2 regions of the Streptomyces sp. bgisy100 genome follow, and region 1 is predicted to be linked to the other one. Evidence: riboswitches for the same ligand, from Rfam matches in the RefSeq annotation. Region 1 holds a riboswitch; the other holds the start of a gene.
What was found. A riboswitch is a leader RNA that binds a small molecule or an ion and turns the genes downstream of it on or off. The one in region 1 is predicted to bind thiamine pyrophosphate.

Region 1 (7,654 bases):
GTACTGGACGAACCGGCCGAACTGCTCGGACCAGAAATAGGGCACCGGGTCGTAGACCTGCGCCTCGGCCGCTCCGCCGATGATGTCGGCGGCCACCGTGCGGGGGCCCTGGAGGGCGTTGTCCCAGTGGTGTACGAGGAGCCGCTCCCCGTACCGGGCGGAGGGGAAGGAGGCGCAGTCGCCGACCGCGTACACATCCGGGGCGGAGCTGCGCAGCCGGTCGTCGGCGCGGACCGAGCCGTCGGGGCAGAGCTCGATGCCCGAGCCGGCCAACCAGCCGGTCGCGGGGCGGGCTCCGATGCCGACGAGCACGGCGCCCGCGGGGAGCCGCGTGCCGTCCGCCAGCAGTACCGCGCCGGGCTCCACCGTCGCCACGCGCGCCCCGGTGATCAGCCGGGCGCCGCTCTCCTCGTACCAGGCCCGCATGGGCTCGGCGACCTCGGCGGGCAGAGCCCCGGCGAGGGGGCGCTCCGCGGCCTCGACGACGGTGACCGTGCAGCCCGCCTCCAGTGCCGCGGTCGCGAACTCGGCGCCGATCCAGCCCGCGCCGACCACCACGACGTCCTGCCGCGCCGCGAGCACCGGGCGCAGCGCCTCGGCGTCGTCCAGGGTGCGCAGCAGATGCAGACCCGGCGCGTCGCCGCCGGGGAGGGTGACGGGGTCGGCGCCGGTCGCGATGACGAGCCGGTCGTACGGCACGGGCCCGGCCGCGGTCTCCACCACGTGCTCACCGGGGCGCACGGCGGTGACCCGGCGGCCGAGGAGCAGCTCGATGCCGAGGGCGGCGAAGTCGATCTCGAAGGCCGAGCCGTCGGCCTTGCCGAGCAGGACGGCCTTGGACAGCGGTGGCCGGTCGTACGGCTGGTGCCGCTCGGCGCCGAGCAGCGCGACACCGCCGGTCCAGCCCTGTTCCCGCAGCGCGACGGCGGTCTGTACCCCCGCCATGCCCGCGCCGACGATGACGACCCGGTCCCCGGTGTGCTGCCTGTCCTCACTCACACGGTCACTCTAGGTCCGCGGCGGGGGCCCGCCGCAGTCCCGCGCACCGAGATCTCTGACACAGCATCATGCGGGGCGTGCGCGGGAAGGCGCCCGGTCCCGTCCGGCCCCGGGCCCACCTGCCGGTCCCCGCCGCCGGCCGTCCGCGGCCCGGCCCCGGGGCCCGGTGCGGGCGGCCGTTCCGGTCCGCCGCTCCCTTCATGGGCCGGAAGGCGGCACGTTAAGGTGACGGCCGTAGAGCACTCGCGGGAGCCCGGACGGACCGGGCTGAGAGGGAGGCTGACCGGCCTCCGACCGTACGAACCTGATCCGGGTCATGCCGGCGAAGGGAGGGGCTGGACGCCCATGCACGCGCCCGAGAACGGCACCCCCGAGAAGAACACCACGGCGCCCGGGACCGCGCCGCACACCGTCACCGCACAGCGCGGGACCGCCCGGCACGCCACCGCGCAGTACAGCCATGACGTCCTCGTCGTCGGGGGCGGCATCATCGGCCTCGTCACGGCCTGGCGGGCGGCACAGCGGGGTCTGCGCACCGCGGTCGCCGATCCGGCGCCCGGCGGGGGCGCCGCGCAGGTCGCCGCCGGGATGCTGGCGGCCGTCACCGAACTGCACTACGGCGAGGAGACCCTGCTCGGTCTCAACCTCGCCTCCGCGGAGCGCTATCCGGAGTTCGCAGCGGAGCTCGTGGAGGCGAGCGGCCAGGACATCGGCTACCGCGCCTGCGGCACCCTGGCGGTCGCGCTGGACGCCGACGACCGGGCCCATCTGCGCGAACTGCACGCCCTCCAGACCCGCTGCGGGCTGGACTCGCAGTGGCTGACCGGGCGCGAGTGCCGACGCCTGGAGCCGATGCTCGCGCCGGGCGTGCGCGGGGGGCTCCGAGTGGACGGCGACCACCAGACCGATCCCCGGCGGCTGGCCGCGGCGCTGGTCACGGCCTGCGAGCGGGCCGGTGTGGTGCTGCACCGCGGATGGGCCCGGGAGCTGCGGGTGGTCCGGGACCGGGCCGTGGGGGCCGTACTGGAGGACGGCACCGAACTGGCCGCCGGTCAGGTCGTCCTGGCCGGCGGCAGCCACAGCGGCCGGCTCGCCGGGGTCCCCGAGGCCGTCGTGCCGCCGGTCCGCCCGGTCAAGGGCCAGGTGCTGCGGCTGCGGGTGCCCGGGGCGTACGCGCCGTTCCTCTCCCGGACCGTACGGGCCGTGGTCCGCGGCGGGCAGGTCTATCTGGTGCCCCGGGAGAACGGCGAGCTGGTGCTCGGCGCCACCAGCGAGGAGCTGGGCTGGGACACCACGGTCACCGCGGGCGGGGTGTACGAACTGCTGCGGGACGCCCATGAGCTGGTGCCCGGCATCACCGAACTCCCGCTGGTGGAGACCCGGGCCGGGCTGCGCCCCGGTTCGCCGGACAACGCACCGCTGCTGGGTCCCACCGCCCTGCCCGGACTGCACCTGGCGACCGGGCACTTCCGCCACGGCGTGCTGCTCGCACCGGTCACCGGCGACGCCCTGGCGGAGGTGCTGTGCACCGGTGAACTCCCGCCCGAAACCCGTCCGTTCAGCCCGCTGCGCTTCACCCCCGGCGGCCCCGCGGCCCCGGCCTCCGACGCAACCGACGCCCCCGTACGGCAGGAGCAGCCCGCATGACCGTCTCCGTCAACGGCGAACCCCGCGAGGTCCCGGAGGGCACCACGCTCGACCGGATCGTCGCGACGCTCACCACCGCGCCGGCGGGTGTCGCCGCCGCGCTCAACGAGGCCGTGGTGCCGCGGGGCCAGTGGCCCGCCACCGCGCTCGGCGACGGCGACCGCGTCGAGATCCTGACCGCGGTCCAGGGAGGCTGACCATGACCGATACCACCGCTCCGACCGACACCCCCGCTCCGCCGGAGACGGCCACGGCCGATCCGTTCACCCTCGCCGGCACCACCTTCGGCTCCCGGCTGATCATGGGCACCGGCGGCGCCCCCAGCCTGGACGTGCTGGAACGTTCGCTCACCGCCTCCGGCACCGAGCTGACGACCGTCGCGATGCGCCGGCTGGACCCGACGGTCCAGGGCTCGGTGCTGTCCGTGCTCGACCGGCTCGGCATCCGCGTCCTGCCCAACACCGCGGGGTGCTTCACCGCGGGCGAGGCGGTGCTGACCGCGCGGCTCGCCCGGGAGGCCCTGGGCACCGACTGGATCAAGCTGGAGGTGGTGGCGGACGAGCGGACGCTGCTGCCCGACCCGGTCGAGCTGCTGGACGCCGCCGAGGTGCTCGTCGACGATGGCTTCACCGTGCTCCCGTACACCAACGACGACCCGGTCCTCGCCCGCAGGCTGGAGGACGTCGGCTGTGCCGCGATCATGCCCCTGGGCTCGCCCATCGGCTCCGGGCTCGGCATCCGCAACCCGCACAACTTCCGGCTGATCACCGAGCGGGCGCGGGTGCCGGTGATCCTGGACGCGGGCGCGGGCACCGCCTCGGACGCGGCGCTGGCCATGGAGCTGGGCTGTGCGGCGGTGATGCTGGCCTCGGCGGTGACCCGCGCCCAGGAGCCGGTCCTGATGGCCGGGGCGATGCGGCACGCGGTCGAAGCGGGACGGCTGGCCCACCGCGCGGGCCGGATCCCGCGCCGGCACTTCGCGGAGGCGTCCTCGCCGGCGGAGGGCCTGGCGGACCTGGACCCCGAACGGCCCGCCTTCGGGTAGCCACCGGCCCGCCCCGCAGCGGCCGGAACGCCCGGCCGGCCGGCCGCGACCGGCCTCCGGCACCCCGGTGACCGGCGCGAGCCGCTCCGGCGGCCCCGGCCCCGGAGGCCGTAGCGTGGAACCGGAGGTGGTCCCCGTGGCGCATGAGGTCCCCGACCGCGTCGAGCGCGAGGTGTACGTCCCGGCCCCGGCCGACCGCGTGTGGCGGGTGCTCACCACGGCCGAGCACATCCGGTCCTGGTACGCGTTCGGCGGCGCCGAGCTGGACCTGCGGCCGGGCGGTGCCCTCCGGTTCCGCTGGGACGACCAGGGGGAGTTCCACGGCCGGGTGGAGATGGTCGAGGCCCCCTACCGGGTCAGCTTCCGGATGGCCCTGCGCCCCGACGTGCCACCGGGCCGGGGCGGCTCCACCCTGATCGAGTTCGATCTCACACCCGAGGGCACGGGCACCCGGGTCACGGTCAACGAGACCGGGGTCACCGCGCTGGACGTGCCCGCGGCCGAGCAGGCCCGGCACGCCGAGTACGCGGCCATGACCTGGGCCACGGCGCTCGAGGAGCTCGCGGCACTCGCCGCCGCCTCGCACGCATGATCCACCGGCCGGGCCGGGTCGGGTGCGCCGGCCGGCTGTCACCGTTGTGCTGCAGAGGTCCGCCGGACCCCGCGGATGGGACAGACCTGCCGGTCATGGCTCGTAGACTGCACTGTCGTGGATACGACCCTGCAGGACCCGCTGGTCGGGCACGTGCTCGACGGACGTTACCGGGTCGAGGCGCGCATTGCCGTCGGTGGCATGGCCACCGTCTACCGGGCCGTGGACACCCGTCTCGACCGGGTGCTGGCGCTCAAGGTGATGCACCCCGGCCTCGCCACGGACGCCGCGTTCGTCGACCGCTTCATCCGTGAGGCCAAGTCCGTCGCCCGGCTCGCCCACCCGAACGTCGTCGGCGTCTTCGACCAGGGCATGGACGGCACCTACGTCTATCTGGCCATGGAGTACGTCGCCGGGTGCACGCTGCGCGACGTGCTCCGCGAGCGCGGCGCGCTGCAGCCCCGCGCCGCCCTGGACGTCCTGGAGCCGGTGCTCGCCGCGCTCGGCGCCGCCCACCGCGCCGGGCTGATCCACCGCGACATGAAGCCGGAGAACGTCCTCATCGGGGACGACGGCCGGGTCAAGGTGGCCGACTTCGGGCTCGTCCGGGCCGTGGACACCCAGACCAACGCCTCCTCCGGCTCCCTGCTCGGTACCGTCTCGTATCTCGCGCCGGAGCAGATAGAGCACGGCACGGCCGACACCCGCGCGGACGTCTACGCCTGCGGGATCGTGCTGTACGAGATGCTCACCGGCGGGAAGCCGCACGACGGCGGGACCGCCGCCCAGGTGCTCTACCAGCACCTGCACGAGGACATCGCACCGCCGTCGCGGCAGGTGCCGGGGCTCGCCCCCGAGCTGGACATCCTGGTGGGCACCGCGACCGCGCGCGACCCCGAGCAGCGCCCGGCCGACGCCGTCGCGCTGCTCGCGCAGGCCCGCGAGCTCCGGGCGCTGCTCACCGAGGAACAGCTCGACGCCATTCCCCCGCAGGCCCTGGCGGACCCGCACACCGGCTCCGAGGACCGGACGAGCGTGATCCCCCGGACCCTGGCGGGCGTGCAGCCGGCCGAGGGCGGTCCGGCGGGCGAGGACGCGCTGAACCGCACCAGCCGGCTGGACCTGCCGGCGTCCGGGCCGCCGCCGTCCGACGGGCCGTCGTCCCGCCGGGCGCCCCGGCGGGGCCCGCGGCGCGGGGTGCTCGCCCTGGTCGCGGCGCTGCTGGTGCTCGGCGTCGGCGCCGGGGTCTGGTACATCACCGCGGGGCAGTTCACCCAGGTGCCCGGGGTGCTCGGGCTGTCGCGGACCAAGGCGGAGCAGAAGCTGCACGACGCCGGGCTGGACGTGCGGGTGCGGACGGGCTTCAGCGACGTCGTGGACCGCGGGAAGGTCATCCGCAGCGCCCCGAAGCTGGGCAGCCGGATCCGGGACACCGGCACGGTGACCATCACCGTCTCCCGGGGCCCCGACGAGGTGAAGGTGCCCGACCTGGAAGGCGTTCCGCTGCCGAAGGCGAAGCGGCAGCTCAAGGAGCTGGGCCTGGTTCCCGGGACGGTCCGCAAGGAGTTCAGCGACACGCTCTCGCAGCACTCGGTGATCCGGACCGACCCGGCGGCGGGCACCAAGCGGCGGCCGGACTCCGCGGTGGCCATCACGGTCAGCAGGGGCGAGCCGGTCGAGTCCCCGGACGTCACCGGCTACGAGCTCGCGGACGCCACGCAGGAACTCCGCGACGCCGGGCTGAAGGTCAAGGTCTCCCCCCGCCGGGTCTTCTCCGAGGAGGACAAGGGCACGGTCGCCGCGCAGTCCCCCGCCGGGGAGACCGAGCTGGCGGAGGGCGACACCGTCACGCTCACGTTCTCCAAGGGCCAGCAGATGGTCGAGGTTCCGGACGTCGAGGGCCTGAGCACCGACGAGGCGAAGGCCAAGCTGGAGGCGGAGGGATTCACCGTGGACGTCTCCAAGTTCTTCTTCGGGGACACCGTCTTCGACCAGTCCGTCGACGCGGGCGAGGAGGCCCCGAAGGGCAGTTCCGTCACGATCCGGGTGCGCTGAACCACAGCAACGTATGAGGGCGGGCCCGCGGGCCCGCCCTTATACGTTGCGCCCGGCCGCCGGGCGTACGGAGGCGGTTCCGCGGCGTGCGACCCTGGTCCGGTGAACAGCCCGCATCCGCGCCCCAGCAGTCCTTCCGGCCTCCGCAATCCGGTCGGCGGCCATGTGCCGGTCGCCGGGGGCCTCGCCTCGGTCGGCCTCTCCTACGCCCGGGAGATCGGCGCCGAGGCCGTGCAGGTCTTCGTCGCCAACCCGCGCGGCTGGGCGACCCCGGCCGGAAACCCGCGGCAGGACGAGCAGTTCCGGGAGGGCTGCGCGGCGGGCTCGCTCCCGGCCTATGTGCACGCGCCCTACCTGATCAACTTCGGTTCGCACACCGAGGCCACCGTGGACCGGTCGGTGGAGTCGCTGCGGCACTCGCTGCGCCGGGGGCGGGAGATCGGCGCGCTCGGCGTCGTGGTGCACACCGGCTCGGCGACCGGCGGCCGGCCCCGCTCGGCGGCGCTCGCCCAGGTCCGGGAGCGGATGCTGCCGCTGCTGGAGGAGCTGACCCACGACGACGACCCGGCGCTGCTCCTCGAGCCGACCGCGGGCCAGGGGGCGTCGCTGTGCTCGCTGGCCGAGGACCTCGGGCCGTACTTCGAGGCGCTGGACCGGCACCCCCGGCTCGGCGTCTGCCTGGACACCTGCCACGCGTTCGCGGCCGGCCACGACATGGCCGCACCGGGCGGGATGAAGCTGCTGCTCGACGCGTTGGTGGACACCGTCGGCGCGGGCCGGCTCGGGCTGATCCACGCCAATGACTCCAAGGACGTGGTGGGCGCGCACAAGGACCGGCACGAGAACATCGGCGCGGGTCACATCGGGGCGGACCCGTTCGGTGAGCTGTTCACCCACCCGGCGACCGAGGGCGTGCCGCTGGTGATCGAGACGCCGGGCGGCACGGCGGGCCACGCGGCCGACGTGGCGCGGCTCAAGGAGCTCCGCGGGGTGGGCTCCCCGGTCTGACCGCATGCCGGGGCCGACCGGGCCCGGACCGGGCCGGGGGCCGGGGCTCCGTCGACCGGACCGGACAGGCCCTCCCGGACAGCCCTCAGAGCTCCGGCCCGTCCCCCAGCTCCTCCTGGTAGGAGTACCGCTGCTCACGCCAGGGGTCGCCGATGTTGTGGTAGCCGCGCTCCTCCCAGAAGCCCCGGCGGTCGGCCGTCATGTACTCGACACCACGGACCCATTTGGGCCCCTTCCAGGCGTACAGATGCGGCACGATCAGCCGGACCGGGAAGCCGTGCTCGGCGGTGAGCAGCTCGCCGTCCTTG
Region 2 (7,654 bases), on a different contig from region 1:
GGTGTACGGGGGCCGTCGGAGCCCGTGTCCGTCTCGGCGGGTCCCGCACACGCCGCGGCCGACGCGGCGCAGACTCGGCCCATGCCCATCGTGCCCGACACAGGCGGAGACCAGGACGACCGTGACCGGGGGGCCGCTCGGCTGAGCGGCCCCCTGTTCCGCGACGAGCAGCGGCGCCCGGAGGACGACCCTGTGCACAGGCATTCGCGGCAATCCGCCGAGCCGCAGCCGACCCCGCAGAAGAAGCGCGCGGGCCGGGACCTGCGCGCGGCGATAGGGGTCGGCGTCGGCCTGGGCGCCGTCATCATCGCCTCGCTCTTCATCGTGAAGGCGCTCTTCGTCGGTGTGGTCGCGGTGGCGGTCGTGGTCGGACTCTGGGAGCTGTCCTCGCGGCTCTCCGAGAAGAAGGACATCCGTACGCCGCTGGTGCCGCTCGCGGTCGGCGGCGTCGCCATGATCGTGGCGGGCTACGTCCGGGGCGCGGAGGGCGCCTGGGTCGCGATGGCCCTCACCGCGCTCGCGGTGCTGGTCTGGCGGATGACGGAGTCCCCCGAGGACTATCTCCGGGATGTCACGGCCGGGATCTTCGCGGCCTTCTACGTGCCGTTCCTGGCCACGTTCGTGGCGCTGATGCTGGCCGCGGACGACGGCGCGTGGCGGGTGCTGACCTTCCTGGCGCTCACCGTGGTGAGCGACACCGGTGCGTACGCCGTCGGCTGGCGCTTCGGCAAGCACAAGCTGGCCCCCCGGATCAGCCCCGGGAAGACCCGTGAGGGACTGTTCGGCGCGGTGGCCTTCGCCATGATCGCCGGGGCCCTGTTCATGGAGTTCCTGATCGACGGCGGCAGCTGGTGGCAGGGGCTGCTGCTCGGCCTCGCGGTCGCCGCCAGTGCCACGCTGGGCGACCTCGGCGAGTCCATGATCAAGCGGGACCTGGGCATCAAGGACATGGGCAAGCTGCTGCCGGGCCACGGCGGGATCATGGACCGGCTGGATTCACTGCTGCCCACCGCACCGGTGGTGTGGCTGCTGCTGGTGATCTTCGTGGGAGCCGGCTGAGCCGACCGGACCGCGCACCGGTCGCACCCGCGCCGGAACAGGGCCTGCCGCACGCTCGCGGCGGGCCCTCCGTGCTTTTCCGTGCCGGGGCGGGCTCGATCATGCTCATGCCCGGCGCCCCGGTACGGTGCCGGGCATGAACCTGAAGACTCTGGCGGGCCGGGCATGGACCTGAAGACTCTGGCGGGCATCGTGGTGGGTGCGGTGGTGAGCCTGGTCACCACCGCGCTTGTGGAGCGGACGCGCTGGAAGCGCGCCCTGGGGCAGGAAGGCAATCAGATACTGCGGGAGTCCTACGTGGACTACCTCGCCGCCCTGGCCCAGTCCCATGAGGGGATACGAGTGGCCGCGTTACGCACGTACGACGGTGTCGACGAGCGCACCGCCGCCATCATGGAGGCGTTCAGCGGCTCCGACCTCTATCAGCAGCGGTTCCGGCTCACCATGCTGGCGCCCCCACGGGTCGTCGAGCTCGGGGTGCACGCCCTCAGACGGGGCCGGAGGATGCGCGATCTGCTGGTCGAGGGCGCGGGGCTCGACTCCGCACCGTACCGCGCGGCGCAGACGACGTTCTACGAGGCGGTGCAGGCGGCGTCCGACGAGATGCGAGGATCGCTGGACATCGAGCCGCTGGGCTTCATGCCCATGGGATGGCCGTCCGGCCGGCCCCCGGCCGAGCCGGTCCGAAGCGGCGCACGGGGGCAGTGAACACCCCGGCGCTGCCCGTGGCCACCGCGGTATCCGGTCGCCTCCACGGGGCGTGCCGGCTGCGTCAGCACGGCCACCGGCCGGCCGCGAACGAGTTTCACCGTCGCGGTGCCGATCGGGCCCGCCGCCTACTGCCCGCCGTGGAAGAAGCCGGACTTCAGGTCCCCGATGACGGCGTCGAGTGGCTGCCCGCTCACGATGAACGGTCCGGTCCACGGCGCACTGAGTGCGAAGAGCAACGCCAGGCTCAGCCCGACCACACCCGCAACGCCCACGACGAGCAGTGACGTTCGCAGGCCGCTGCGGAAGACCAGTGCGCCGGCGTTCACGATCAAGGCCAGTCCGCTGACCACCAGTGTGACGACGTAGAGCGCGGGAACATCACGCGAGGCGGCCGCGACGCGGGCGCGACGACTATTGGTGACGCTGTCCAGGGAAAGCAGCAGCTCCGCGCCTGCCGGGGTTCCCAGCTCGGGCCGGGCCGCCTCGGCGCGCACGTCCTGCTCCAGCCGGGCGATCGTTCGAGCAGTGGGCGGGTCGTCACTGGACGCCGCTGCCGCACCTTCCCACTCCCTGTCACGCGTGGTCTGCAGGTAGTTCTCCAGTGCCGCATGGATCGGCTCCGACCGGACTCGTGGACTCGTCGCCGCCCATGCCAGGCGGGAGGCTGCGGCCGCCTCACTGCTCACCAATCCCTCCGCCGCGCGCAGATAGCCGGCCTCGCTGGCCAGCGAGAGTGCCGCAAAGATCGCGAAAGCGGCGCCGAGTGTCGGCATCAGGGGCGTGGCGATCTGCGGCACCCGGTCCTGCTCCCCGGCCGGCACGAGCGCCCGCACGCTGACCCGGGCCACGGCCGCGAGCAGTAGGGCGATGAAGAGCCAGCCCACAACCAGCGCCGCCGCCGGCAGCGAGGTCAACCAGTTCACTCCATCACCTCCGGCGCGTTCCCACGAGCGTCCTGCGACGGGACATATCGGCCCCCTCGCGCCCGGGAGCTCCTCGTCGATCACCGCCAACGACTGCTCCATGATCACAGTTCGAAGACCTCCGATGCGCGCGACGCCCGGCACGGCACCTCGGTTCGTTGGCCGAACAGCCCAGTGCGGCCCGGTGCGAGGGCATTCGGCCGCCAGGGGATGCACCGCGCCGGACGCCGCTCTTCGTCCGCCCAGGGTTGCGACACGTGCCAGTGGCCCAATGCTGGACGCCGCCTGCACCACGAACCGTTTCAGTCGCCTGCCGAGCGCGGCCTTCCGGCCGTGAGGTCGATCCTGCGGCCGGCCCCCTGGGCCGTCTCCGGGCTGTGCGAGGTCGGCGAACGGTGGCGGCGGACAACCGCCGGTGACGGCCTTCCACCGCTCCGGCCCGGGGCGCCGTAGTTGATCTGCCACACTGGAGCCGTTATGCCTGCACCCGGAGAACTCACCTTTGCCGTGCCGCGCGGAGCCAAGAAGCCCCCGCGGCACCTCGCCGACCTCAGCCCCGCCGAGCGCCGCGAGGCCGTGGCCGCCATCGGGGAGAAGCCGTTCCGCGCCGGTCAGGTGTCGCGCCACTACTTCGCGCGGTACGCCCACGACCCGGCCGACTGGACCGACATCCCGGCCGCGGCCCGCGAGAAGCTGGCGGCCGAGCTGCTGCCCGAGCTGATGTCCGTGATGCGGCACGTCTCCTGCGACAACGACACCACCCGCAAGACGCTGTGGAAGCTCTTCGACGGGACGCTGGTGGAGTCCGTGCTGATGCGTTACCCGGACCGGGTGACCATGTGCATCTCCTCGCAGGCGGGCTGCGGGATGAACTGCCCGTTCTGCGCCACCGGGCAGGCCGGTCTGGACCGCAATCTGTCCACCGCCGAGATCGTGCACCAGATCGTCGACGGGATGCGGGCGCTGCGGGACGGTGAGATCCCCGGAGGCCCCGCCCGGCTGTCGAACATCGTCTTCATGGGCATGGGCGAGCCGCTGGCCAACTACAACCGGGTCGTCGGCGCCATCCGCCGGCTCACCGACCCCGAGCCCGACGGCCTGGGCCTCTCCCAGCGGGGCATCACCGTCTCCACGGTCGGCCTGGTGCCGGCCATGCTGCGGTTCGCCGACGAGGGCTTCAAGTGCCGGCTCGCGGTCTCCCTGCACGCGCCGGACGACGAGCTGCGCGACACCCTGGTGCCGGTGAACACCCGCTGGAAGGTGCGCGAGGTGCTCGACGCGGCGTGGGAGTACGCGGAGAAGTCCGGCCGCCGGATCTCCATCGAGTACGCGCTGATCAGGGACATCAACGATCAGGCCTGGCGGGCCGACCTGCTCGGGCGGCTGCTCAAGGGCAACCGGGTGCACGTCAACCTCATCCCGCTCAACCCGACACCCGGTTCCAAGTGGACCGCGTCCCGGCCGGAGGACGAGAAGGCGTTCGTCGCCGCGCTGGAGGCCCACGGTGTGCCGGTGACCGTCCGCGACACCCGCGGCCAGGAGATCGACGGGGCCTGCGGGCAGCTGGCCGCCTCCGAGCGCTGACCGGCAACCGGCCCGAGGAGGATCCGGGCCGGTTGCTAGGGTGTGTTCGAATACATGCATATTCCGACAGGGGAGCGCCACAGCGCTGAGAGTGCGGCACCGAGCCGCAGACCCTCGAACCTGAACCGGGTCATTCCGGCGTAGGGAGTTCGGTCATCACTCAAGCTGTTGCGCCCCGCCCGGCCGCACTCCGCGGCACCGGGCGGGGCCGCGTCTCTTCCTGGGCGGGAGTCCGGAGCCGACGGTTCCGGGGAACGCAGCCAGGAGGAACTCAGTGAGCACCACCAGCAGAAGCACCACCGGAAGAGTCACCACCGGCGGAGCCACCGCGTCACGGGTCGCCGCGGCCGTCCTCGCCGCGGCGGTCGGCATACCCGCCCTGGCCGCCTGTGGCGGAGGGGACTCCGGGAACGGCGGCGGGTCGAAGACGGTCACGCTGGTCACCCACGACTCGTTCAACGTCTCGCCGGCCGTCCTGAAGCAGTTCGAGAAGCAGAGCGGCTACACGGTGAAGCTGCTGCCCGGCGGCGACGCCGGTGCCGCCGTCAACCAGGAGATCCTCTCCCGGGGCAACCCGCGCGGGGACGTCTTCTTCGGGGTGGACAACACCCTGCTGTCGCGCGCGCTCGACCACGACCTGTTCACGCCGTACGAGGCCAAGGGCCTGTCCGGGGTGGACCGGAAGTTGCAGCTCGACGCCGGGCAGCACCGGGTCACCCCCGTCGACTCCGGCGAGATCTGCGTCAACTACGACCGGAAGTACTTCGCCGACAAGAAGCTGGCGCCGCCGAAGACGTTTCAGGACCTGACCGAGCCGCGGTACAAGAACCTGCTCGTCACCGAGAACGCCGCCACCTCCTCGCCCGGCCTCGGCTTCCTGCTCGGCACGGCCGCCGAGTACGGGGATTCCGGCTGGCAGGGCTACTGGAAGAAGCTCAAGGCCAACGGCGTCGAGGTGGTCGACGGCTGGGAGCAGGCCTACAACGACCGGTTCTCCGGCTCGGCCGCCGGCCGGAAGGGCGACAAGCCGCTCGTCGTCTCCTACGCCTCCAGCCCGCCCGCCGAGACCGTGGGCGTGAAGCCGCAGCCGAAGCAGGCCCCCACCGGCGTCGCGACCGGCACCTGCTTCCGGCAGATCGAGTTCGCCGGGCTGCTGAACGGCGCGAAGAACGAGAAGGGCGGCAAGGCCCTGCTCGACTTCCTGCTGAGCAAGCGTTTCCAGGAGGACGTGCCGCTGCGGATGTTCGTCAGCCCGGCGCTGCGGGACGCGAAGGTGCCCGGGATCTTCACCCGGTACGGCGCGAAGATCGACGACCCGGCCACCCTGGCCCCGCAGAAGATCGCCCGGCACCGTGAGCAGTGGGTCGAGCAGTGGTCCTCGCTCGTTCTGAAGTAGCCGGACCCCGGGGAGCCGGCCGGCGCGGCGCGCGGCGGCCGGCCCCCGGGGGCGCGGTGCGGTTCGGCCTGATGGCCGTCCCGCTCGCGTTCTTCGCGCTCTTCTTCGCCTACCCGGTGGTGGCCATCGTCGGCCGCGGGCTCCGGGAGGGCGGTCAGTGGCGGACCGGACGGATCGGGGAGGTCCTGACCGACCCGGACGTGCTGGACGTGCTCTGGTTCACCGGGTGGCAGGCGGCGGCCTCGACCGCGCTGACCCTGGCGGTCGCGCTGCCCGGCGCGTACGTCTTCGCCCGGTTCGACTTCCCCGGCAAGCAGCTGCTGCGGGCGGTCGTGGCCGTGCCGTTCGTGCTGCCGACCGTCGTGGCCGGATCGGCCTTCCTCGCCCTGCTGGGCCGCGGCGGCATGCTGGAAGCGCTGTGGGGCGTCCGGCTGGACACCACGGTCTGGGCGATCCTGCTGGCCCATGTCTTCTTCAACTACGCCGTGGTCGTCCGCACCGTGGGCGGTCTCTGGGCCCAGCTCGACCCCCGCCAGGAGGAGGCGGCCCGGGTCCTCGGCGCGAGCCGGTTCGCGGCCTGGCGCCGGGTCACCCTGCCCGCGCTGGCCCCGTCGGTGGCCGCCGCGGCGCTGATGGTCTTCCTCTTCACCTTCACCTCCTTCGGCGCGGTCCAGATCCTGGGCGGCCCGCGCTACGCCACCCTCGAAGTGGAGATCTACCGGCAGACCGCGCAGCTGCTGGACCTGCCGACCGCCGCCGTGCTGACCCTGGTGCAGTTCGCCGCCGTGGGCGGGATCCTCGCGGTGCACGCCTGGACGGTGCGGCGCCGGGAGTCCGCGCTGCGGCTGGTCGACGCTGCGACCACGGCCCGGCGCCCCCGCGGGACGGGGCAGTGGGCGCTGCTCTGGGCGGTGGTCGCGGTCATCGGGCTGCTCCTCGTGCTGCCGCTGGGCGTCCTGGTGGAGCGGTCCCTCGCCGGGCCCGACGGGTACGGGCTGACCTTCTACCGCGCGCTGCAGTCGTCGGCCGCCAGTGGCGGGACCTTCGCCGTCGCCCCGCTCCAGGCGGTCCTGAACTCCTTGCAGTACGCCCTGGCGGCGACCGGGATCGCCCTGGTGGTGGGCGGGCTCGCGGCCGCCGCGCTCACCCGCGCGGGGGCTCCGGGCACCGCCGGCCGCCCGTTCCGGCGGCGGCCGGCCCGACCGCGGAGCGGCGGCCGGCTGATCCGCGGGTTCGACGCGCTGCTGATGCTGCCGCTGGGCACCTCGGCGGTGACCGTCGGCTTCGGCTTCCTGATCGCCCTGGACGAGCCGCCGCTGGACCTGCGGACCTCGTGGCTGCTGGTGCCGCTCGCCCAGGCGCTGGTCGGGGTGCCGTTCGTGGTCCGCACCATGCTGCCGGTCCTGCGGGCGGTCGACGTCCGGCTGCGGGAGGCCGCGGCCGTGCTCGGTGCCTCCCCGCTGCGGGCCTGGCGTGAGGTGGACCTGCCGATGGTGCGGCGCGCGCTGCTGGTGGCGGCGGGCTTCGCCTTCGCCGTGTCCCTCGGGGAGTTCGGCGCGACGGTCTTCATCGCCCGCCCCGACAACCCCACCCTGCCGGTGGCGGTCGCCCGCTTTCTCGGCCGCGCGGGGGAGCTCAACTACGGGCAGGCGATGGCGCTCAGCACCGTCCTCATGGTGGTGTGCGCGACCGCGCTGCTGGCGCTGGAACGTATCCGCATCGACCGTTCGGGAGAGTTCTAGATGGTGTCGCCGCACCCGATGCTGCGCCTGGACGGGGTGAGTGTCCGCTTCGGCGACCGCACCGCGCTGGACGGGGTGGACCTGGAGGTCGCCGAGCACGAGTCGGTGTGCGTGCTGGGGCCGAGCGGCAGCGGCAAGTCCACCCTGCTGCGGGTGGTGGCCGGGCTCCAGCCGGCCGACGCCGGCACGGTGTTCCTCGCCGGGCGCGACCGCACCGCGGCGCCGGCGCACCGGCGCGG

Region 2: it holds a riboswitch for thiamine pyrophosphate, as region 1 does, so the genes downstream of both, AC3EQ1_RS12265 (thiamine ABC transporter substrate-binding protein) here and thiO (glycine oxidase ThiO) in region 1, are expected to answer to the same signal.

What each region holds. Positions count from the first base shown of each region.
Region 1 covers NZ_JBYITE010000080.1:10,595-18,248, reverse strand. Annotated here, with positions in the region: gene AC3EQ1_RS30245 (NAD(P)/FAD-dependent oxidoreductase) at 1-945, opposite strand, end outside; TPP riboswitch at 1,235-1,347, shown strand; gene thiO (glycine oxidase ThiO) at 1,345-2,646, shown strand; gene thiS (sulfur carrier protein ThiS) at 2,643-2,843, shown strand; gene AC3EQ1_RS30230 (thiazole synthase) at 2,846-3,691, shown strand; gene AC3EQ1_RS30225 (SRPBCC domain-containing protein) at 3,828-4,283, shown strand; gene pknB (Stk1 family PASTA domain-containing Ser/Thr kinase) at 4,401-6,338, shown strand; gene AC3EQ1_RS30215 (deoxyribonuclease IV) at 6,441-7,346, shown strand; gene AC3EQ1_RS30210 (sulfite oxidase-like oxidoreductase) at 7,432-7,654, opposite strand, start outside.
Region 2 covers NZ_JBYITE010000013.1:129,057-136,710, forward strand. Annotated here, with positions in the region: gene AC3EQ1_RS12245 (phosphatidate cytidylyltransferase) at 1-1,059, shown strand, start outside; gene AC3EQ1_RS12250 (hypothetical protein) at 1,225-1,767, shown strand; gene AC3EQ1_RS12255 (bestrophin-like domain) at 1,896-2,693, opposite strand; gene rlmN (dual-specificity RNA methyltransferase RlmN) at 3,171-4,277, shown strand; TPP riboswitch at 4,336-4,442, shown strand; gene AC3EQ1_RS12265 (thiamine ABC transporter substrate-binding protein) at 4,648-5,673, shown strand; gene AC3EQ1_RS12270 (ABC transporter permease) at 5,649-7,415, shown strand; gene AC3EQ1_RS12275 (ABC transporter ATP-binding protein) at 7,416-7,654, shown strand, end outside.